One region of the Bradyrhizobium sp. 157 genome, then DNA from elsewhere that is predicted to be linked to it. Evidence: riboswitches for the same ligand, from Rfam matches in the RefSeq annotation. Region 1 holds a riboswitch; the other holds the start of a gene.
The links. Region 1 has a riboswitch for S-adenosylmethionine ahead of IVA95_RS20075 (O-succinylhomoserine sulfhydrylase). Riboswitches for the same ligand answer to the same signal wherever they lie in the genome.

Region 1 (12,090 bases):
ATGAAAAGGTATATCGAAGGAGAACGAGACGAGCACCGTCTGACCGTGGAAGGCCTATCATATTTGCGAACCCTTTATCGCGAACTGGATTCTCGAAAATAGAGATGAGCCGTTTGCTCTTCGCGCTGTTTCTTGAGTGATCGGCGCCGACTTATCTCTGCTTTCGCAGCGAGCACGGCGTCATTTCTATTTGTTTGTTTTCGGATTGTTGAAGTGTCGCAATGTCCTCCTGCTGTGGGCATTAGAGGAAGCGCCGCACAAATCGTGAGGTGCTGACTAGTTTGAGTGCTCATCGGCCCAACACACGTTTTCTGATTTTTTGTAAGTGGCATGGATATCCTCCAGTTGCCGAAATTGGTTCACCTCGACAGTTCGTCGGGGACCGCGCCACCACATCATAGGTCACCGGGTACGACCCGATAGGGCGCGTGGGTGCTGGCGCCGCGTGACGAGCTTTCATCGCTGATAACCGTTCCTGACGAATACGGGTTGCAACTGTTGTCGCCGGGATCGTTTGATTGGGGCGACCGGATGCCATACCCCTTGGTATCCGATGAATGACGGCCTCAGTACGCCCCTGTGCTGGGGCCGTTCTTTCCCAAATACGATTTGGCTTCCGCAGTACCCGAGTACGAGCTTATGCGGCCGCTGAAGTCAGAGAAGCCATCGGCACGTCGAGTGCGTAGACGAAACCGGTCGGCGCATAGGTCAGCCGCACGTCGCCCCGGAGCTGCCTGCCGAGCGTCTCGATCAGCCGTGTCCCGAAGCTGCGCTTTTCGGGCGGGCGGACCGCCGCACCGTTCTTCTCGGCCCATGTGAGGTGCAGGCGCTGCGACTGTTGATCGAGCGTCCAGTTGATGTCGACTCGCCCTTGCGGGACCGACAGGGCACCAAATTTCGTGGTGTTGGTGCAAAGCTCGTTCAGTGTCATCGCGATCGCAATGACGGCACCAGACGTCATCCGGATATCGGGTCCCGAAATCGAGAACTTCGGCTCGTCGGGATTATCGAAGGCTTGGGTAGCGCTGCGGACGATCGTGCCAAGGTTCGCGCTGGTCCATCTTGCCTGCAAAAGCAGATCGTGCGCGCGTCCGAGCGCGAGCAGCCGGCCCTCGATGGCGTGCTGCGCGTGCCCGGCTTCGGGCAGATCGCGCAGGCTCTGCGAGACGATGGCGCCGACGGTTGCAAGCGTATTCTTGATGCGGTGGTGCAACTCCTCAAGGATCAGCTTCTGCAGCTTGTCGGCCGCCTCGCGCTCTCTGGCGTCGATGCCTGCCGTGGCCAGCAAATTCTGCGCATTGATCTCAGCCTGCGCGAGCAGAAGCCGCAGGCTGACATTTTCTGCCGCCAGATCGTCCTGGTATGATGTTGCGCTGCTTGCAGGACGCGGGTCGGTTCGGAGGTCGGCTTCAGGCATCGCCGATTGTATCATCATAGGCTGGGTACCGCACTGATCTTCGGGGGCTGGGTTTCTGCCGCAATCTCGCGCTTTGGGCCGTATCGGAGTGAAAAGCGCTGGCGTCTCAGGCGTAGCCGATCATGTCGCGCATTTCGGCTATCACTTCCTCGGCATTGAGTGGCTTGCCGAGAAACCTGCTGCGGGGAGGAAGATCGAGGTGCGGCAGGTTCAATTGCCCCGATACCACGATGATCCTGATGGTCGGCCAACGCTCATGCACGGCATGCGCAAGTCCGACGCCGTCCATTTGGCCAGGCATCTGGATATCGGTGCACATCAGTACGATGTCGGATCGGGATTCCAGGATGGCGACGGCCTCGGCGGCATCCAGCGCCTCGAGCGGCGTGTATCCGGCGTCTTCAACAATATCGACCGCGCGCATGCGGAGCACCATCTCGTCCTCGACAATGAGAACGACAGCGGGAATGCATGAATGATCAAGTACCATCGTAAGCGCTCGCGGGGGGAACGGCCGTCGACCGGACAGGCGTTCGATTTGGGACAAGCATCTCGCTGTCCATATGATCCACGCTGGCTCAACAATGACGCAATAAAGTCGCCGTCAACACTCGCGATTCGGGCGATTGATCGCCAACTCTCCACCGGGCTTCCGCTCTGAAAAAGAGCGTTCCAAAAGCCACCCCAGCGGTGTCGTTATTCGGCCGGTCTGTTGCGCTTGCCGCAGAGCAGTTCGTGAATCTCGACGGCATTTCGAAGGACGATTGCTTTGTGAATCGCCTCGGTGCGCTCATCCCCCGGCGACATCTCGCGAGCCTCGTCCATGGCGATCACCGCCCTGGCATCCAGATCGCGCGCAAGCGCCGATTGGGTTTGTTTGGTCGGAGATAGCCCGCCCCGCAGTGAAACCGCGCTACGCTCGATCACCATTGAATAACCATCGCAGCGGCGACCAGCAGCACAAGAAAGATCGGCATCAGTACTGGGGGTACCAGCCACTCACGAAGATTGAATGCGGGGAATTTTGGCATATGACCGCCCTTTTGGTTGAGGCGGGAGCGCAACGCTCTCAGTCACCGATAACAGCCCGGGGCGCGCGGTGATATCTTACATATAGCCACTGTCTGCCGAATAGCGAGGAGAATCGCAAATTTGTTTTCCGGGGGCTGCCCGGCAGGCATTGTAATGCGGCATTGAATAGCCATCTGAATGCCAGCGCCATCGTATGCTTCTGCATCGCCCTTACGGCAGCGCGAAGCTTAGCCACGACAAATCTTGTCAGCGACATTGACCAACCGCATATCGCTTCGCTGTGCGCGTCCTGGTTTGAACGAAGCCTCGACACAGGTCGTGCAAGAGCCGGTGAGGCGCGTTGTTCATCCGCTGTTAATCCAATCGGTACCATCCATGATTGAGTTTCCAAATCATAGCCGCTCATATGATCAAACCCGGCGAGCCGTGCGGTTCTGGGGGCACGACAGTGCGCTGGAAGCGACATTCTTCATAGACGAGGGCGCATTGAGGCGGATTCAGCCAGATGCCCGCCCCGACGAGTCCGGTTTCCTGAATGCGTTCGATTGCAACCGTGATGTGATATGCGCGGCGGCCGCGAAGGTTTACGTCCGTGGAAGCCGGGGCTCTTACGATCTGGTCGCGGGAAATTTTTGAAACGAGCGCTTTTTTTAAGAAGCGCCGCAGCGAGCAAACGCCCCTCACGTGTGAAGACCGGCCAAGTTGAGCGCCGCATGTCGGAGCGCCGGCTCGACGCCGGCTGAACACCCATTCCGAGCGATTCGTTCGCATCCGAAAAAGCCGCGGATTTCTCCGCGGCTTTGCTCGTATTCAGACTGTTTCGGCTTTCTCAGTAGCGATCGGTGCCGATTCCGACGCTGACGCCGGGCGCGCGGATGCCAATGCCGCCACGTTCCTCATAGCCGCGGCGCTCGATGTAACGCTCGCGACGGGGAGCATACCCGTATGAATGACGGTGCTCACGGACAATGACACGGCGTTCACCACGTTGGCGCCAGCACTGGCCTGCGTCATTGCAAACCATGCGGACGTTCTGAATGTTGCTCTCCGGAGCGACTGATACATTCGGGGAAAGCGGTGCCGCGGAAGCGGCCGTCACGAGAAGGGCACTTGCGCCGGCTGCCAGATAGATCGCGAGGTTTTTCATAATGTCTCTTTCCAAAAAGTAATTGTGTCAGGAGACCAATAGCCTCGCGAGGCAATGGTTCCAGGAGCTAGCTGTAATTGTCATTGATCGCAGGTGGTGGATTTCGTCGATGCTGAAAGGTTTGCCGGAAAAGACTGCTGCCGGGATGGTCAAGGACGGCAAGGTGGTGGTGACCCTGCGAGTTCTGCTCCTCGGCCTACCAGTTCGCGCCGCATGAAGCGGGCCGTGGAGGGAGTAGTGGCGCCATTGCGGTGCAGGGTGGGCAAAGGCGCGAAAGTCGTGCCTACCATCTATCAGCGATCACACTTCTCGATGGTGGGCACGCTTCGCTTTGCCAACTCTACGACTACCAACTGGCATATGTGATCTCTTGCGTGACTGCCCGACGGGCAAATCACTAAAACCTGTCCAGCCCTTCGCGCAAAAATAAAAAGCCATTGCGCAGGGAAGGCCGGGATGCTCCCGCTGTACCTGTATGCTCGTGTGCGCGTTCTTAGTGCGCAAATTGCACACGAGACCGCGGGTGCGGCGCGCACCCGGTCTTCCCTGCGCCCTCTGAACAGGAGGGCGGAAGGCTATGATGCAAGCCTCGGGCGAAACATGCCGCGAGAATGCGAAGTCATGCGGCAAACACATACGTCATGCCCGGGCTTGACCCGGGCATCCATCACTTTGAGAAAGACTCATGCAAAGAAAGATGGATCACCAGGTCAAGCCGGGTGATGACGAGCGAGGACGCTCGTCAATTCAACACCCGCTTATTATCCGGGCTGTCCAGCGAGAACGTCGGCACGTCGATCTCGAAACGCTCGCCGCTTTCGCTGACCATTTGATAGCGCCCGGTCATGAAGCCCGACGCGGTCGGCAGCGGTACGCCGCTGGTATATTCGAAGCGCTCGCCTGGCGCGAGCACCGGCTGCTCGCCGACCACGCCCTCGCCGCGGACTTCCTGCTTGCGGCCGGTAGCGTCGGTGATGATCCAGTGCCGGGTACGAAGCTGCACGGTCTCGGCGCCAGTATTGGTGATGACGATGGTGTAGGACCAGAAATACTGGCCCTTGTCGACCGACGAGCGTTCGGGGAGGAAGTTCGGCTCGACGGTGACTTCGATCTGGCGGGTGACGGCGCGGTACATGCGGGCAAGCTTCCGGAAATCCTGTTCGCATCATAGCCGGGAATGCCGGGGGAACCAATCTCCGCTGCGCCGGGTTGCCGCTTGCTTCATCGCGGTTTCAACATAGTTCCGTTCTAGAGCGCAGCCGCGCTGCCCGGCCCCGTACCTTCCGCTTGCGTATCCCTTGCGTATCTGGCGTGCAAGTTGCGGGCCGATATTATCTTTCCGGACAGTGCGCGCGCAAAAGCTCAACTGCCCAAACGGTGCCAGATGTCGTCCATTGCCGATCCAGTCGCCGGAACGCCTCGCAGCGACGCCAAGGCCGCCGCTGCATCTTCCGCACCGGCGATTGCGCTCCCGGTGGCCGGCGAGCGCGAATTGCGACTCGACCTGTTTCGCGGCATGGCGCTGTGGCTGATCTTCATCGACCATCTGCCGACCAACATCCTGACCTGGTTCACCATCCGCAATTACGGATTTTCCGACGCCACCGAGATCTTCATCTTCATCTCCGGATACACCGCCGCCTTCGTCTATGGCCGCGCAATGCTCGAGGCCGGCTTCGTGGTGGCGACCGCGCGCATCATGCGGCGCGTGTGGCAGATCTACGTCGCCCATGTGTTCCTGTTCACGATCTTCCTCGCCGAAATATCGTACGTCGCCACCCGTTTCGAGAACCCGCTCTATAGCGAGGAAATGGGCATCATGGATTTCCTCAAGCAGCCGGATGTCACGATCGTCCAGGCGCTGCTGCTGCGATTTCGGCCCGTCAACATGGACGTGCTGCCGCTCTACATCGTGCTGATGCTGTTTCTGCCGGTCATCCTGTGGCTGATGAAGTGGCGGGCCGACGTGGCGCTGGGGCTATCGGTGCTGTTGTACGCGCTGACCTGGCACTTCGACTGGTATCTCACGGCCTATCCGAGCGGCTTCTGGATATTCAATCCGTTCTGCTGGCAGTTGCTGTTCGTGTTCGGTGCTTGGTGTGCGCTGGGCGGGGCGCAGCGCATGTCCCGCATCTTGGCATCGCCGGTGACGATGTGGATCTGCATCACCTATCTGGTGGCCGCATTCTTCGTTACGCTCACTTGGCACATTCCGCAGCTCAGCTTCCTGATGCCCAAGCGGATCGAGCAGTGGATGTATCCGATCACCAAGACCGACCTGGACGTGCTGCGGTTTGCCCATTTCCTGGCGCTGGCCGCGCTCACCGTGCGCTTCCTGCGTAAGGACTGGTCGGGCCTCAAATCGCGCTGGCTGCGACCATTGATCCTGTGTGGCCAGCATTCGCTTGAGATATTCTGTCTCGGCGTCTTCCTGGCCTTCGCAGGACACTTCGTGCTGGCCGAAATTGGTGGGGGTGCCCTGACGCACGCCCTGGTCAGTCTTGCCGGTATCCTCATCATGTGGGGCATGGCGTGGGTGATTTCGTGGTACAAGCATTCGGCCGACAAAGGAGCCTCGAAGACGAAAAGCACGGCAATCAACGCCGACATGGCGGGAGGAAGCGCATGAGGCCCGGCTCGGGAGCTGTGCTGGTCCTGACGCTGCTTGCGGGCCTTGCAGCGGCCGGATCGGCTCGTGCCCAGGATGCCGCCTCCCAGGCTTGCGAAGTTCCCTCCCATCTCCTCTCCACCGAGAGCACGCTTCCGAAGGTGGCCGAGGCCGTCAAGAATGCCCGGCCGCTGACCATCCTGGTGGTGGGGAGCCGCTCATCGACCATCCTGTCCTCCGAAAACAGCGCCTATCCGGCCAAGCTGCAGGCGGCGCTGAAGGAGAAGCTGCCCTCCACCCCAATCAACCTCTCCGTAGAACTCCAGACCGGCAAGACCGCCGAGGAGGTCGATCCCAGCCTCGTTAAGCTGGTGGAAGCAAAAAGGCCTACTTTGGTCATCTGGCAGACGGGAACCGTCGATGCTATGCGATCCGTCGATCCCGACGATTTTCGTGGCGCCATCGACGACGGCGTTGCTGCGCTGCAAAATGCCGGAGCCGACGTGGTTTTGGTCAATCTGCAATACAGCCCGCGCACGGAAACTATGATTTCCGCACCGCCGTACCTAGATAATATGCGCGTAGTGGCTCAGCAGCATAATGTTCCGCTGTTCGATCGGTTCGCTATTATGCGTCATTGGAACGACGCCGGAGATTTTGACCTGTTCAGTACCTTTCATGGCACCGACATGGCCAAAAGGGTTCACGCCTGCCTCGGCCGCGCGCTGTCGAAATTCGTGCTCGACGCCGCCCGCCTCGACCAGGCGCAGCAGAATTAGGGACTAGCGTTAATGAGTTCTCACTGCCCTTTTCGTTTGTCGACATTGCTGACTGTCACGGCCGCGGGCCTCGCGCTGCTGATGCCTGCCTCGGTGTTGCCGCTGAATGCCCAGACGGCTTCGCAACAAACCGGCCAGCAGGCGGCACTGTCCGATAACCCCAAAGCCGAAAGCAACCCGGAAAAGAAACCCTCGGCTGAAAGCGCCCCGCCGCAGGCCGCACCGGCGGCCACCGGCAATCCGGCCGCGCAGAAGGGCGTCACCGGCAAAGCGATCGACAAGGTGAAGGAAGTCGCGAAATCGGCCGGCGACATCTTCAGCCGCGTTCCCTGCCTGCCGCCGAAGGGCGCTTCCAAATCGATGGGATCACTGCCGCGTGTCGCGAGCAAGCTCGTCGCGGGCCAGCCGGTGGTGATCGTCGCTTTCGGATCGTCATCGACCCAGGGGTACGGCTCCAGTTCACCGGAGTTTACGTATCCGAACAGGCTCGCAGCGCAGCTACGCCGCAAATATCCGACGGCCGACATCTCGGTCATCAATGCCGGCAAAGGCGGCGAGGACGCGCCGGAAATGATGAAGCGGCTGCAGACTTCCGTGATCGACTTGCATCCTGACCTGGTGATCTGGCAGGTCGGCACCAATGCGGTGCTGCGCAATCTGGATCCCGCCGAGACTGCCAAGCTCATCGACGAAGGCATCACGCGCATTCAGGCTGCAGGCTCCGACGTCGTGCTGATCGATCCGCAATATTCGCCGCGGGTCAACGAGCACGCCGAAAGCGCCGGCAAGTTGATGAAGCTGCTGAACAAGACGGCCGAGCTTCGCAAGGTCGGCGTCTTCCCGCGCTTCGCGGTGATGAAGGACTGGCACGAGCGGCAGGCGATTCCGATCGAGAATTTCGTGATCGCCGACGGCCTGCACATGAGCGACTGGGGCTATGCCTGCTTCGCCCAACTGCTCGGCGACGACATCATCAAGTCGGTCGGCCAGATCAAGCTCGGCGTCGCCGTGCCCTCGGACGTGCGGGCCTATCGGCCGATGTGAGGTGATGTGGGGACGCCGTCATTGCGAGGAGCGTTAGCGACGAAGCAATCCATTGCTCCCGTAGGAAAGATTCTGGATTGCTTCGCTTCGCTCGCAATGACGACGGAAGCACCGTCCATTCGCCTGCTCACGCCTTCTCCAGCGCCTGCGCAAAATCCTCGATCAGATCATCGGCGTGCTCGAGCCCGGCCGAGAAGCGGATGAAGCCCTCGCTGATGCCGAGTTCGGCGCGCGCCTCCGGCGTCAGCCGTTGATGCGTCGTCGTCGCAGGATGCGTGACTAGGCTCTTGGCGTCGCCGAGATTGTTGGAGATCTTCGCAAGCTTCAACGCATTGAGGACGCGGAAGGCGGCGGCCTTGCCGCCCTTGACCTCGAAGCCGATCAGCGTCGAGCCGCCGCGCATCTGCTTCTTCACCAGCTCCGCTTGCGGATGATCGGCGCGGCCAGGATAGATCAGTCGCGAAATCTTCGGATGGCTTGCTAACGCCTCGGCGATTTTCGCCGCGTTGTCGGTCTGCGCGCGTACCCGCACTCCCAGCGTTTCCAGTCCCTTGAGCAGGACCCACGCGTTGAAGGGCGAGAGCGATGGCCCGGTCTGGCGCATGAAGTTGTGAATGTGCTCTGCGATGAAAGCTTCGGACGAGAGAATAATGCCGCCGAGGCAGCGCCCTTGACCGTCGATATGTTTAGTTGCGGAGTAGACCACGACATCGGCGCCGAGCGAAAGCGGGCTCTGCCAGATCGGCGTGGCGAAGACGTTATCGACGACCAGCCGCGCGCCGCCCTTGTGCGCGATCTCGGCAATCGCCGGAATATCGAGCACATCGAGCGTCGGGTTGGTCGGGCTCTCCAGAAAGAAGGTCTTGGTGTTAGGCCGCAATGCGCGCTGCCATTGGTCGAGATCGAGGCCGTCGACCAGCGTCGTTTCGATCCCGTAGCGCGGCAGGAGGTCCTGCACGACATAAAGACACGAGCCGAACAGGGCTTTGGAGGCTACCACATGATCGCCGGCTCTGAGCGGTGCAAGGATCGCGGTCGTCACCGCGGCCATGCCGGTGGCGGTGGAGCGAGCAGCTTCCGCGCCTTCAAGCTCGATCATGCGGCGCTCGAACATTGAAATTGTGGGATTGGAATAGCGCGAATAGATAAAGCCGGGATCCTCGCCCTTGAAGCGCGCCTCGCACTGCTCCGCGCTGTCGTAGACATAGCCTTGGGTGAGAAACAGCGCTTCCGACGTCTCGCCAAATTGCGAGCGCAGCGTCCCGCCATGGACAAGCCGGGTTTCGGGACGAAAACGCTTGGTAGAACCAACTTCAGACATGTGACCTCCGCCGTGACCACCGGAAAATGGTCACAAAAAACCGGCCTGGAATAATTTCCACAGGCCGGGATCACACGTGTCCCCGGCCTGTTTAGCGATTTATTTAACGTGGCTGCAAGCCGGCCGGCTCAAATCACCACGGGATAAGTCATGCTGATATTCGCTTGCGCTCTTTCAGTCAAGGCGGCCATCGGATAACCCCTAAAAGCCCATATTTATGAGGTTTGGATGACATTTGGCCATCCAGGGCCACCTCAGAGGACCCGCGCCGTGTCGTTCACGCTTCCGCCCGACGGTAACGGAATTCTACCCGACCGCATGATCGCGGCGATGGCGGATGCGGGCCTGATCCTGCCGGCCTATCCGTTTGTCGAAAGCCAGATCCAGCCGGCGAGCCTCGATTTGCGCCTTGGCGACGTTGCCTACCGGGTACGCGCGAGCTTCCTGCCCGGTCCCGGCGCGACCGTCGCCGAGCGCATCGACGAATTGAAGCTGCATGAAATAAACCTCTCCGACGGCGCGGTGCTGGAGACTAATTGCGTCTACATCGTGCCGCTGCTGGAAAGCCTCGCGCTGCCGCCGGAGATCGTGGCCGCGGCCAACCCGAAGAGTTCGACCGGACGGCTCGACGTTTTCACCCGCGTGATCGCCGACGGCACCCGCCGCTTCGATATGATCGGCGCCGGCTATCACGGCCCGCTCTATGCCGAGATCAGCCCGAAGACGTTTCCGGTGCTGCTGCGCGAGGGCTCGCGGCTATCGCAAGTGCGTTTCCGCACCGGCGACGCCATCCTCGATGCCGACGAGCTCGACGCGCTGCATGGCGCCGAGCGATTGGTCGATATCGACGATGCCGATCTCGCCAATGGCGTGGCGCTGTCGGTCGATCTCTCCGGCGAAAATACGGGCAGCTTCGTCGGCTACCGCGCCAAGCGCCACACTGGTGTGGTCGATATCGACCGCCGCGGCGGCTATGCGGTCGACGAATTCTGGGAGGCGATCCCGGCTCGATCGGACGGCAGCCTCATCCTCGATCCCGGCGAGTTCTACATCCTGGCCTCGAAGGAGGCCGTGCAGGTGCCGCCGGATTACGCCGCGGAAATGGTGCCGTTCGATCCGCTGGTCGGCGAATTCCGCGTGCATTACGCCGGGTTCTTCGACCCCGGCTTCGGTTATGCCGGCGCCGGCGGGCAGGGCGCGCGCGCCGTGCTCGAAGTGCGCTCGCGCGAGGTGCCGTTCATCCTCGAGCACGGCCAGATCGTCGGGCGTCTGGTCTACGAGAAAATGCTGTCCCGGCCGGATGCGCTGTATGGGCAGCGCATCGGCTCGAACTATCAAGCCCAGGGATTGAAGCTCTCCAAGCACTTCCGGGTGTGACGCCTGCGCCGGACCGCCCTCAGTCGCGCACCTCAGAGATAAACTCGCCGATCTGCGCAATCGCCTGACGGGCCTCCGGCAACACCGGCACGAACAATTGCCAGACGTGCGGCATACGCCGCCAGATCTCGAGTTTGCTGAGCGAATTGTGCGACCGAAGCTTCTCCGCCATGCGGACCGCGTCGTCTCGGAGAATTTCATCGCTGCCGACCTGAATAAGCACCGGCGGCAATCCGGCGGGATCGCCGTAGAGCGGCGAAGCATAGGGCGTGCGCGGATCGGCTCCGCCGAGATAGAGTTTCGCCACACCGGGAAGATCCTCGACATTCAACATCGGATCGGCCGCGGCATTCGTCTTCAGCGAGGCGCCCGTAAGGGCCAGATCGGTCCAGGGCGACAACGCGACGGCCGCGGCAGGAAGCGGTTGGCCGTCATCACGCAGTCTCAACAGCAAACCCAGCGTCAGGCCGCCGCCAGCCGAATCTCCCGCCACGAACAACTGGCGGCTATCGGGCGTGTTATCGACGAGCCAACGATAGCCCTCCACGGCATCCCCAAGCGCTGCCGGAAACGCGTGCTCCGGAGCGAGGCGGTATTCAAGCGCCCAGACGCGGGCTTGCAAGGCGTCGGCAATCCGCCAGAGGAAGTGCCGGTAATAGACCGGCGCGCCGGACACATAGGCGCCGCCGTGGAGATAGAGCACGTTCCGTTCGGGTCGGGATGCTGGCGTGATAACCCGGTGAAACCGCACCCGACCGGCCTCGATCTCGACCGTTGTGCTCCGGGCGGGCGGATGCGGCACAAACCGCTCCATCGCACGCATGTTTCGCCGCCATTCCTCGACATCGAGACTTCCGCCGCGCCGCTTGAGCAACATGCGAATGCCCAGGCGCAAGAGTTCTGCCCGCAGGCTCATGGCGGCCCTGACCTCAGACCCTGAGCGGCACGGCTGTGGGCATGCGCGGTCGGTCGGTACGCTCTTGCACGATAAGACCGTCCTCGATCTCGACGATGCGATCGGCGAAGGGGACCACGCGCGGATCGTGGGTGACGACTAGCACCGCCCGCTCACGCTTATGGGCGGTATCGGCGAGAATACGCATGATGCTCTGGCCGTTTTTTCCATCCAGTGCGCCGGTCGGCTCGTCGGCAAGAACGACAGAAGGGTTTGCGACGAGCGCGCGCGCGATCGCGACCCTCTGCTGCTCGCCGCCGCTGAGCCCGCCCGGCAAACTGTCCACCTTCTGCTCGAGCCCGACCATCGCAAGGGCCTCCCGCGACTTCTGCGCCGCCCGCCTGCCGTGCTCGTCACGAATATCCAGCGCCAACTGCACGTTCTGGGTCGCGGTCAGCGTCGGGAACAAA
Region 2 (12,090 bases), on a different contig from region 1:
TGAGGGATGGCTGTCGCTATCGTACTGCTCCTCGTCGCGGTCGGCTCGGTGCTGTTTCACATCTACAGCCCGTGGTGGTGGACGCCGATCGCCACCAACTGGCGCTACATTGACGACACGATCAATATAACCTTCTGGATCACCGGGGCGGTTTTCTTCGCGGTCATCGCGTTCATGGCCTATTGCGTCTTCCGCTTCCATCACAAGGAAGGAAGGCAGGCGGCCTACAATCCCGAAAACAAAAAGCTCGAATGGTGGCTCACCATAGGGACCGCGATTGGGGTCGGAGCCATGTTGGCGCCCGGCCTGGTGGTCTGGCACCAGTTCGTCACGGTTCCCGCAGACGCGACCGAAATCGAAGTCATGGGCCAGCAGTGGAGCTGGAGCTTCCGCCTCCCCGGCAAGGACGGCCGGATGGGCACAACCGATGTTCGCCACGTCAGCTCCGACAACCCTATGGGCTTGAACCCCGACGATAAGCATGGGCAGGACGACGTTGTCATCGCAAGCGACGACTTGCACCTCCCCGTCGGCAAGCCGGTCAAGGTTTTGCTTCGCTCGCTCGATGTCCTGCACGATTTCTATGTGCCCGAGTTCCGCGCCAAGATGGACATGGTCCCGGGCATGGTCACCTATTTCTGGATGACCCCGATCCGAACCGGAACGTTTGATGTTCTCTGCGCCGAGTTATGCGGCGCTGCGCACGCACAGATGCGCGCCAAGGTTATCGTCGACGAAGAGAGCGACTATCGGGCGTGGCTGGAGAAGCAAAAGACGTTTGCGGAATTGTCAGGCCGAAGCGCCGTTAAAAAGGCAACGCACGAATCCGGCGGCAAATAAGAAATGCTGTTGCGAAGATAAATTGGGCGCGCAAGACCCTCTCATCGCGCCGTGATGGAAGAAACGACCGGGAGGTAAGTCGATGGTCGATGTCCCGTATGACAGAATCGCAGACGTTCCGCCTGCCGAAGTGCCGGAGGTTGAGCTCTATCATCCCAAGAGCTGGTGGACGCAGTATGTCTTTTCGCAGGACGCCAAAGTCATCGCCATCCAGTACTCGCTGACGGCGACGGCAATCGGGCTGGTGGCTTTAGTGCTGTCGTGGCTGATGCGGCTGCAGTTGGGATTTCCCGGCACATTCTCCTTCATTGATGCGAACCAATACCTTCAGTTCATCACCATGCACGGCATGATCATGGTGATCTACCTGCTCACCGCGCTATTTCTCGGAGGCTTCGGCAACTACCTGATCCCGCTGATGGTCGGCGCTCGGGACATGGTCTTCCCCTATGTGAACATGCTGAGCTACTGGGTCTACCTGCTCGCGGTCATCGTGCTGGCCTCGACCTTCTTCGTGCCTGGCGGGCCCACCGGCGCCGGATGGACGCTGTACCCGCCACAGGCAATTCTGTCCGGCACCCCCGGCCAGGATTGGGGCATCATTCTCATGTTGACCTCCCTGATCCTGTTCATCATCGGCTTCACCATGGGCGGGCTGAATTACGTGGTGACAGTGCTGCAGGCGCGCACGCGCGGCATGACGTTGATGCGCATGCCCCTGACGGTGTGGGGCATTTTCACAGCCACCGTAATGGCGCTGCTGGCCTTCCCGGCGCTATTCGTCGCCTCTGTCATGATGCTGTTCGATCGCTTGCTGGGAACCAGTTTCTTCATGCCGGCCCTCGTCGAGATGGGGCAGCAGTTGAAGTATGGCGGCGGCAGCCCGATCCTGTTCCAGCACCTGTTCTGGTTCTTCGGCCACCCCGAAGTCTACATCGTCGCACTTCCCGCCTTCGGCATCGTATCCGATCTGATCAGCACCCACGCGCGAAAGAACATCTTCGGCTATCGCATGATGGTTTGGGCGATCGTGGCGATCGGCGCACTCAGCTTCATCGTATGGGCGCACCACATGTATGTGAGCGGCATGCACCCGACTTTCGGGTTCTTCTTCGCCACCACGACGCTCATCATCGCCATTCCCACCGCCATCAAGGTCTACAATTGGGTGCTGACCCTATGGCGCGGTGACATCCATCTCACCGTCCCGATGCTGTTCGCCCTCGGCTTCATCATCACGTTCGTGAACGGCGGGCTCACCGGCCTCTTCCTCGGCAACGTCGTCGTCGACGTCCCGCTTTCGGATACGATGTTCGTCGTCGCGCATTTCCACATGGTGATGGGCGTGGCGCCGATCATGGTCGTGCTGGGCGCGATCTATCATTGGTACCCCAAGGTAACGGGACGGATGCTGGATGACTGGATGGGCAAGTTTCATTTCTGGGTCACGTTCCTCGGTGCCTATCTGATCTTCTTCCCCATGCATTATCTCGGGCTGCAGGGAGTCCCGCGCCGTTATCACGACCTTGGCGAAGCGACGTTCATCACGCCGTCGGTCCATACGCTCAACGCCTTTATCACCGTCGTGGCTTTGATCGTGGGCTTCGCCCAGATGGTGTTCCTGTTCAACCTCGTCTGGAGCTATTTCAAGGGCCGTCCGTCCGGAGGCAATCCATGGCGGGCGACAACACTGGAGTGGCAGACGCCGGAGACCCCGCCCGGGCACGGCAACTGGGGCAAGGAGCTTCCGGTGGTCTATCGCTGGGCGTATGACTACAGCGTGCCAGGCGCTGAGCAGGACTTCATTCCGCAGAACCAGCCGCCGCGACCGACACGGGCCGTTCAGGAAGCTGCGCCATGAGCGCCATCATCCTGTTCATGGCTGTGATAGCGGTCATCATCGGATGGTGGCTCGCGCAGCAACGGCTGACAGCCAAACCCTGGCTGGAAGAAGGTTCGATCGATCACTTCCCGGGCACGGGAGCAATGACCCTGCCGGCCGCGAAGATCGGTCTGGGAGTGTTTCTCGCAGTCGCCAGTTCGTTGTTCGCACTCTTCATGAGCGCTTACTCCATGCGCATGAACATGGTGGACTGGCGGGCGCTGCCCGTGCCGGGGCTGCTGTGGTTCAACACCGGCGTGCTGGTCGTGAGCAGTGTCGCGCTGCAATGGGCATACGTGGCGACGCACCGGAACAACATGGACGGTGTAATCGTCGGCCTGTGCGCAGGGGGAGCGTCTGCCGTTATATTTCTGGTTGGGCAATTGCTGGCGTGGCAACAGCTGAGGGCGGCGGGCTATTTCGTGGCGTCCAATCCAGCCAATTCGTTCTTCTACATGATCACCGCGGCGCACGGACTGCACCTGATGGGCGGCTTGGTGGCGCTCGGCAGAACGACTGCCAAGGTGTGGCGTGGCGCCGAGATGCCGCAGGTGCGCCTGAGTGTGGAGCTCTGCACGATCTACTGGCATTTCCTGTTGTTGGTCTGGCTGGTCCTGCTTGGTCTGTTGACGGGCTGGACTGACGATTTCGTCGACATCTGTCGGCGGTTGCTCAGCTAGGGAGAGACCAGATGGCAGAGACCGCGCTGACAAACCCTGGAGAATCGCCTGCGCGGGCTGCCGGCTGGCAAGGCATTGCTGCCGACTGGTCCTCGGATCAGCGCGCATTCAAGAATGTCTCCTGGGGGAAGGCCATGATGTGGATCTTCCTCCTGAGCGACACCTTTATCTTCAGCTGCTTCCTGCTGTCGTACATGACGGCGCGAATGTCCACGACCGTGCCGTGGCCGAATCCGAGCGAGGTATTCGCCCTTGAGATTGCGGGGCACCATATCCCCCTCATCCTGATCGCCATCATGACTTTCGTACTGATCAGCAGCAGCGGGACGATGGCGATGGCCGTCAACTTCGGCTACCGCCGCGATCGCGTCAAAACTGCAGTCTTGATGCTGGTCACAGCGGCACTTGGCGCAACGTTCGTCGGAATGCAGGCCTTCGAATGGACCAAGCTGATCACGGAAGGCGTGCGGCCCTGGGAAAACCCCTGGGGGGCACCGCAGTTTGGCGCAAGCTTTTTCATGATCACCGGCTTCCACGGCACTCACGTGACATTCGGCGTGATTTTCCTGATCGCCATCGCACGAAAGGTCTGGCGGGGAGACTTCGACGTCCAAAGACGCGGCTTCTTCACGAGCAGAAAGGGACACTACGAGATCGTCGAAATCATGGGCCTCTACTGGCACTTTGTCGATCTCGTGTGGGTGTTCATCTTTGCCTTCTTTTATCTTTGGTGAGGTCGGCGCATGACAAACGTGGCAGTACATTTGGAAGCACAACAACCTTCGCTGCAAATCCATGCGCATGATGCAATCGCAGCTCCAGCCGCGCACGAAAAGGGGCAGCAGCATCCGATCAAGCTCTATCTCGTGGTCTGGGGCTGGTTGTTCGTCCTCAGCGCCTGCTCCTATCTCATCGACTACTTTGGCCTCCAGGGCTATCTCAGATGGTCTCTTATCCTGTTGTTCATGATGTTGAAGGCGGGCCTGATCGTCGCCGTCTTCATGCATATGGCCTGGGAGCGGCTGGCCCTGGTCTACGCGATCCTGCTGCCGCCGGTGCTGGTGCTGGTGTTCGTGGCCATCATGGTGTTCGAATCCGACTACACGCACCTCATCCGGGTCCTGTTCTTCGCGTCGCCGACTTAGCTGTTTTTGCTTCGCGCCGGAGGTGCTTCAACACGTCGCCGATCAGCTTGCAAAAGGGGGCATCAGTCTCATGCAAATCAATCGTTCAATTCCCGTTCGCGGGAGCTATGCCAATATCGAGGACTATGTTGCGCTGACGAAGCCGCGCGTTATGTCGCTGGTCGTCTTTACTGCGCTGGTCGGTCTCATGGTCGCGCCGGGCGGCATCGATCCCTTCGCCGGTGCCGTTGCTCTTTTTTGCATAGCTGCCGGAGCGGGCGCCGCAGGTGCGCTCAACATGTGGTACGACGCCGACATCGATGCGTTGATGGCGCGTACAGCCATGCGTCCAATTCCCAGCGGCCGTGTATCGCGCTCGGAAGCGTTGGTTTTCGGACTGGTACTTGCCATATGCGCCGTTCTAAGCCTCGGCACATTCCTGAACACGGCCGCGGCTGCGCTGCTTGCTTTCACAATTTTCTTCTATGTCGTCGTTTACACGATGTGGCTCAAGCGCCGAACACCGCAGAATATCGTCATTGGCGGTGCGGCTGGCGCACTCCCTCCGGTGATCGGCTGGGTCGCGGCGGCCGGAAATGTTGGGCTCGAACCGCTCGTCCTGTTCCTGATCATCTTCCTTTGGACGCCACCCCATTTCTGGGCACTGTCGCTCAATCTTGCCGGCGAGTATGCTCGCGCGGGGGTGCCGATGTTGCCGGTCGTAGCCGGCCGGGCCGAAACAAAGCGCCAGATTCTTCTCTATAGCGTTCTTCTGGCTCCTGTCTCGCTGCTGCCCTGGGCATTGGGGTTCGCGGGGGCGATCTATGGCGCGGCTGCGGCGATGCTTGGAGCGATCATAATTTTTCTCTCATGGCAAGTACGTCGCAGCAATGACAAGGAAAGGCAGCCCGCGCGTCGCCTGTTCGTGTTTTCCATGCTCTATCTGGTCCTCCTTTTTGGCGTGCTGTTGATGAATGCTGTCCCGTACGTTCAGCCCGTCTAATCCAGAGCGAAGTCTATCGCTTCGTTTTCCGGGCACGTTTCAGGGAAATCCAGGCCGTGGGCGGCCATGCCTAGATTGTGCGGTCTTGCACGCCTTCCCGCTGCGCTTCGTCGACGGCGCCGTATTTCCCGAACCGTTGAAAGCGGGGCAGGTGCCGCCGCTGTTTTGAGACATATTCAATGTCGTCGCCCGGCTTGATATACGGCCCGGGGACATGGGTGTTCGGAGACATGGGTAACACATCGACGGCATGGGACGGGCTTAGGAGGCCGACATGCCATGGCGCGAGGTGTCACTCATGGATCAGCGGGAGGAGTTCGTTCGGCTGTTTCAGCAGGGGGACGTTAACCGGCGGGAACTGTGCCGTCGGTTCGGGATCAGCCCGAAGACTGGCTACAAATGGTTGGCTAGGGCAGCCGCCGCGAAGCAGGAATGGGCACGGGATCGTTCCCGGCGTCCGCATGGATCTCCAACGCAAAGCCCGAAGGCGATCGAAGCAGCGGTCTTGAAGATCCGGGATGCGCATCCGACGTGGGGTGCACGCAAAATTCTCCGACGTCTGGAGGACCATGAGCGCGCGCCCGCGGCATCAACCGTCCACGCAATTCTGACTCGGCATGACCGCATTCCGCCACCTACACAGCCGCCGCAATATATCCGCTTCGAGCATCCGGCTCCTAACGACGTCTGGCAGATGGACTTCAAGGGGCGCTTTGCTCTGGGCGATCGACAGATGTGTCACCCGCTCACCATGGTCGATGACCATTCTCGCTACGCCCTGTGCTTGCAGGCCGGCGCCAATGAACAGAGTGAGACGGTTCAGCAGCATCTCGAGCGGACATTTCGCCACTATGGCCTGCCGAACGCGTTCCTGGTCGACAACGGTGTGCCTTGGGGTACTTGCTCTGAGGTTCGATGGACCAAACTCCGTGTCTGGCTGCTCAAGCTCGGCGTCGACGTCATCTACGCGCGCCCGCATCATCCTCAGACCAAAGGCAAGAACGAGCGTTTCCATCGCACGCTGAAGGCCGAAGTGCTATCCATGGCGACATTTCGGACCGCCCGCGAACTGCAGAGCGCATTCGATCGGTGGCGGCACGTCTATAATACCGAGCGCCCACACCAGTCCCTGGACTACGATGTGCCAGCAAACCGGTATCGGCCAAGTCCTCGTTCATTGCCAAGCAAGCTGCGCGAGCCTGAATATGAGGAAGGGACGATCCTGCGCAGGGCCAGCGCCATAAAGGCTAATTTCCGCTTTGGCAAACGGCGCTGGCGCGTTCCGGAAGCCTTTCGGGGCGAGCTTCTCGCCATCAGACCCTTCGATCTAGATGGAAAGTTCGGCGTTTTCTTCGGAGCTCACCAAATCGCATCCATCGATCTGCGAAATGATGTTCAATGAAAGTGTTACCCATGTCTCCGAACACCCGTTACCCATGTCCCCGGGCCGTACACTCGACCGGGCGATCCAGTATTCCAGAGACGGCCGTGGTTTAAGCGATAGGCCACGGCGTACTGGATACCCCGCATGCGCGGGGTATGACGATGTGGTGTGGAGCGGCACCTCGACTTCGAATTGAACGGAGCCGCGTCTCTTCACTCCGTCTTCTTCAGCGGCGGATGCGGGCGGCCGAAATCCGGCGCGGCCGAATCCTGGCCGATCTCGACGATGCCGCGGCGGATGGCGCGGGTGCGGGTGAAGTGCTCGAACAACGCTTCGCCATCGTTGCGGCGGATGGCGCGGGTGAGCTTTGACAGGTCCTCGTTGAAGGTGCCGAGCATTTCCAGCACCGCCTCCTTGTTGTTCAAAAACACGTCGCGCCACATCGTCGGGTCAGACGCCGCGATGCGGGTGAAGTCGCGAAAGCCGCCGGCGGAGAACTTTATCACCTCAGAAGAGGTCACCTGCGCCAGCTCGTCCGCCGTGCCGACGATGGTGTAGGCGATCAGATGCGGCAGATGGCTGGTGATCGCCAGCACGAGGTCGTGATGATCCGGCGTCATGGTCTCGACCTTGGCGCCCATGCCGGCCCAGAACGCGCGCAGGGCTTCGATCGCCATAGGGTCGGCGCCCTCGGGCGGGGTGAGGATGCACCAGCGGTTGATGAACAGTTCGGCGAAGCCGGAGTCGGGCCCTGAATGCTCGGTGCCGGCAACCGGATGTGCCGGAACGAAATGAACATGGCCCGGCAGATGCGGCGCCATTTCGCGGACGATGGCGCCCTTGACCGATCCGACGTCGGAGACGATCGCGCCCGCTTTCAGGAACGGGGCGATCTCCTGCGCCACCTGCCCACAGGCGCCGACGGGGATACAGAGAATCACGAGATCGGCGTCGTTGACGGCTTCCGCGTTGGTCTCCAGCACGCGATCGACGATGCCGAGCTCCACCACGCGTGCGCGCGTCTTTTCCGAGCGCGCGGTGGTGACGATTTCGCTCGCAAGCCCCTGGACCCGCACCGCACGCGCGATCGAGCCGCCGATCAGGCCGAAGCCGATCAGCGCGACGCGTCGGAAGATCGGTACCGCGCTCACTTGGCTGCTCACTTGGCCGCCATGAAGTCGCGCAAAGCGTCGACGACGAGGCGGTTGGCCTCCTCGGTGCCGATGGTCATGCGTAATGCATGCGGCAGGCCGTAATTGTTGAGTGCCCGCAGCACCAGGCCACGTTTGGTCAGGAACGCGTCCGCGTCGGCCGAGGTCCTGCCCTTCTCGGTTGGGAAGTGAATCAGCACGAAATTGGCGACGCTCGGCGTCACCTTTAGTCCGAGTTTGCCGATTTCCTCTGTCAGCCAGTTGCGCCACTCTTCGGTGAACGCCTTCGACTTCTGGACATGCGCGGTGTCCTCGATCGCGGCGACCGCCGCCAGCATCGCCGGCGTCGAGACGTTGAAGGGACCTCGGATGCGGTTGACGGCATCGACGATGTGCGCCGGGCCGAACATCCAGCCGATCCGCAGCGCCGCCAGCCCGTGAATCTTGGAGAAGGTATGCGTCATCACGGTATTTTCGGTGGTGGCCACCAGCTCCAGGCCGAGCTCGTAGTCGTTGCGCGACACGTAGTCGGAGTACGCAGCGTCGAGCACCAGCAGCACGTTCGACGGCAATCCGGCGCGCAGCCGCTTGACCTCGTCAAACGGCACGTAGGTGCCGGTCGGGTTGTTCGGGTTGGCGAGCCACACCAGTTTCGTGCGCGGCGTCACGCGCGCGAGAATGGCGTCGACGTCGGCGGTAAAATTGGTCTCGGGCGCGACAACGTTCTTGGCGCCGTTCGCCATCGTCGCGATCGGATAGACCAGGAAGCCGTGGGCGGTCGAGATCGCTTCATCGCCCTGGCTAAGATAGGTGTGCGCCAAAAGGTTGAGGATTTCGTCCGAGCCGGCGCCGCAGATGATGCGGTTGGGATCGAGCCCGTAGGCGCGGCCGATCGCTTCGCGCAGTACCCGCGAGGTTCCTTCCGGATAGTCCTCCAGACGCGCCGCCACGTCCTTGTAGACTGCGATCGCCTTCGGCGACGGCCCGAACGGGGTCTCGTTGGCCGATAGCTTGAACACCTTGCGGCCCGGCTCCGGCACGGGCGTCTTGCCGGGTGTGTAGGGCGCAATATCGAGAATGCCGGGATTCGGCACGGGGCGGTTCATCTTCAACTCCGGAATTTCGGGCGGCGTTTTAAGGCTTCGCCGACCCGTTCGGGGGCACCGTATAGCGCGTTGCGTGGCTGCCGACGAGAGCCGACGAGCGCACCGAGGCGCCGGCCTGGATCAGGGCGGTCTTGATCTTTTCGAACCCGGTGCCGGCATCCGACACCAGAAGCGCCGCGCCGTCGAAAGCGGTATCGGGCACTGCGACGATTTCGGCGAGCGGGGCGAGGGCGCGGGCGATATCAGCGTTCCAGCCGGCGACGCGCACGCTCCACATCTGCACCTCCGTCACCATGGCATCATCGGCAACGCGCGAGATCACGAATACCGGCAGCGCGGCCGGATGATCGGCGCGTTCGAGGAACGGCAGCAGGGCAATGATTTTTGGCGCACCATCGGCTTCCAGCGCACTCCACCACGGCGTGCGGCTCGAGACCGCCGAGACCAGCGCCAGATCGCCCTTCGATTTGGCCACCGCCTCGACTGCGGCCTGCGCGCTGAAATGGCCGACATAGGGCACGACGAAGCCGAAGTGAAACCGCGCCGAATCCCGCATCGCGGGCTCGCCGACCGAGACATCTGCATGCACCGAGAACGGCGCCTGGACGTAAGTGAAGGTCGAGATGATGACGCGCCAGATGCTCTCGATGGTGTCGAGCGGCAGGATGCCGCGATGACGCTCGACCAGGCTGCGCATCATGCTGGCCTCGCGCGCGGGCCGGAATGCCGACCCCACCTCCTGGGTCTGCTTCACCTGGATCAGCCGGTCGATGATATCGCCGCGCGCCATCAGCAGGCGATGGACCTGCTCGTCGATCGCGTCGATCTCCTTGCGCAATTCCTGCAGCGAGGGCGGAGCCGGGGGAGCCTTGGACATTGGGCGTAACCTGATGAGAGCTTTACCTCATCCTGAGGAGCGGCGCATGCGCCGCGTCTCGAAGGATGAAGCCCGTTCTCCCTCATGGTTCGAGATGGCGCAAGGGCACCTCCTCACACCATGAGGTCTGCGAGCCCGGTTAACCATGTAGCTGCCTTGACGACGGACCTGCTTCGGACTAGCTTTGTTCCATTCCGTGGTCATTTGAGCCGGCCGGCTTGCAGCCACGTTAAACAACTCGCTAAACAGGCCGGGGACAGATTGATCCCGGCCGAACCTTTCGTTCAGGCCGGGTTTTTTACGGCCTGATTTCTGTCTGTAAGGACCTCCGCGAGGAGGAAGGTCGGGATGACACAATTGCAGTCGGTATCCAGTCCGTCGATTCACAGCGAGGACCGCGCCCACGAGGCCGACCATCCGACTTCGCCGGTGGTCAAATTCGGCTTCGAGCAGCCCCTGAAGCTCGATTGCGGCATCGATCTCGCGCCATTCCAGATCGCATACCAGACCTATGGCGAACTGAACGCCGACCGCTCCAACGCGATCCTGATCTGCCACGCGCTAACGCTGGATCAGCATGTCGCCAACGTGCATCCTCTGACCGGCAAGGCCGGCTGGTGGGAAATCATGGTCGGTCCAGGCCGTCCGCTCGACACCGACAGATATTTCATCATCTGTTCGAACGTGATCGGCGGCTGCATGGGATCGACCGGTCCGGCCTCGACCAATCCCGCGACCGGCAAGGCGTGGGGACTGGATTTTCCGATCATCACCATCCCCGACATGGTCCGCGCGCAGGCCATGCTGCTCGACCGGCTGGGCATCGAAACATTGTTGTGCGTGATCGGCGGATCGATGGGCGGCATGCAGGTGCTGCAATGGACGGCAGCCTATCCGGAACGAGTGTTTTCCGCGCTGCCGGTGGCCTGCTCCACGCGCCATTCGGCGCAAAACATTGCGTTTCACGAACTCGGCCGGCAGGCCGTGATGGCCGATCCGGACTGGCACCATGGGCGCTATTTCGAACGCAGCACGCATCCGCATCGCGGACTGGCGGTCGCGCGGATGGCAGGGCACATCACCTATCTCTCCGATGCCGCGCTGCATCGCAAGTTCGGGCGGCGGATGCAGGACCGCGAGCTGCCGACGTTTTCGTTCGACGCGGATTTCCAGGTCGAAAGCTATCTGCGCTATCAGGGCTCGTCGTTCGTCGAGCGCTTCGATGCCAACAGCTATCTCTATCTGACGCGGGCGATGGACTATTTCGATATCGCCGCCGATCATGACGGCGTGCTGGCGGAAGCATTTCGCGGCATCAAGACCCGCTTCTGCGTGGTGTCGTTCACGTCCGACTGGCTGTTTCCGACCTCGGAATCGCGGGCGCTGGTGCACGCGCTGAACGCGTCGAGCGCGCGGGTGTCGTTCGCCGAGATCGAGACCGACCGCGGCCACGATGCCTTCCTGCTCGACGTGCCCGAGTTCTTCGACATTTCTCGCGCCTTTCTGGAATCTGCGGGCAAGGCGCGCGGCCTTGAGAGCAAAGCGTTTTCAAGCGAAGTGGATACCGGTTCGCGTGAAGAAAACGCGTCAAAACAAGAAAGGTAGAGCATTTTCCGTTCCGACTACATCGGAACGGAAAAAGCTCTAGAGGTGGCTGACATGGCCTTGCAGGAACAAGCGTTGCCGCTCGGCGGCATCGCTCCCGATCGCACCGGCAAGTATCGCACCGATCATCTCCTGGTCGCCGAAATGATTCCGGCCGGCTCAAAGGTGCTCGACGTCGGCTGCGGCGACGGCGAGCTTTTGCAGCTCCTGGAGAGCCGCGGCATCGATGGCCGCGGCATCGAGTTGTCGCGCGAGGGCGTCAACCGCTGCGTCGCCAAGGGGCTCGCCGTGGTGCAGGGCGACGCCGACACCGACCTCGTCAATTATCCGGACGACGCCTTCGATTACGTCATCCTGTCGCAGACGCTGCAGGCGACGCGACGGCCGAAGCCGGTCCTGGAAAACCTGCTGCGCATCGGCCGGCGCGCCGTCGTGTCG

Region 2: linked by a shared signal. The riboswitch ahead of IVA95_RS05635 (homoserine O-acetyltransferase) and the one ahead of IVA95_RS20075 (O-succinylhomoserine sulfhydrylase) in region 1 are both predicted to bind S-adenosylmethionine.

What each region holds. Positions count from the first base shown of each region.
Region 1 is NZ_JADPKF010000077.1:116,350-128,439, reverse strand. It holds gene IVA95_RS20120 (sensor histidine kinase) at 638-1,417, opposite strand; gene IVA95_RS20115 (response regulator) at 1,524-1,907, opposite strand; gene IVA95_RS20110 (hypothetical protein) at 2,114-2,347, opposite strand; gene IVA95_RS20105 (DUF1488 domain-containing protein) at 2,825-3,085, shown strand; gene IVA95_RS20100 (hypothetical protein) at 3,279-3,596, opposite strand; gene apaG (Co2+/Mg2+ efflux protein ApaG) at 4,339-4,731, opposite strand; gene IVA95_RS20090 (OpgC domain-containing protein) at 4,981-6,225, shown strand; gene IVA95_RS20085 (SGNH/GDSL hydrolase family protein) at 6,222-6,983, shown strand; gene IVA95_RS20080 (SGNH/GDSL hydrolase family protein) at 6,996-8,027, shown strand; gene IVA95_RS20075 (O-succinylhomoserine sulfhydrylase) at 8,155-9,348, opposite strand; SAM riboswitch at 9,419-9,498, opposite strand; gene IVA95_RS20070 (2'-deoxycytidine 5'-triphosphate deaminase) at 9,619-10,725, shown strand; gene IVA95_RS20065 (alpha/beta hydrolase) at 10,745-11,641, opposite strand; gene IVA95_RS20060 (ABC transporter ATP-binding protein) at 11,655-12,090, opposite strand, start outside.
Region 2 is NZ_JADPKF010000022.1:350-12,439, reverse strand. It holds gene IVA95_RS05690 (cytochrome c oxidase subunit II) at 7-840, shown strand; gene IVA95_RS05685 (cbb3-type cytochrome c oxidase subunit I) at 923-2,701, shown strand; gene IVA95_RS05680 (cytochrome c oxidase subunit 3) at 2,698-3,402, shown strand; gene IVA95_RS05675 (heme-copper oxidase subunit III family protein) at 3,414-4,136, shown strand; gene IVA95_RS05670 (cytochrome C oxidase subunit IV family protein) at 4,146-4,547, shown strand; gene IVA95_RS05665 (heme o synthase) at 4,618-5,529, shown strand; gene IVA95_RS05660 (hypothetical protein) at 5,600-5,761, opposite strand; partial or broken gene IVA95_RS05655 (IS481 family transposase) at 5,804-6,977, shown strand; gene IVA95_RS05650 (prephenate/arogenate dehydrogenase family protein) at 7,126-8,064, opposite strand; gene hisC (histidinol-phosphate transaminase) at 8,073-9,170, opposite strand; gene IVA95_RS05640 (chorismate mutase) at 9,199-10,047, opposite strand; SAM riboswitch at 10,234-10,313, shown strand; gene IVA95_RS05635 (homoserine O-acetyltransferase) at 10,396-11,652, shown strand; gene metW (methionine biosynthesis protein MetW) at 11,707-12,090, shown strand, end outside.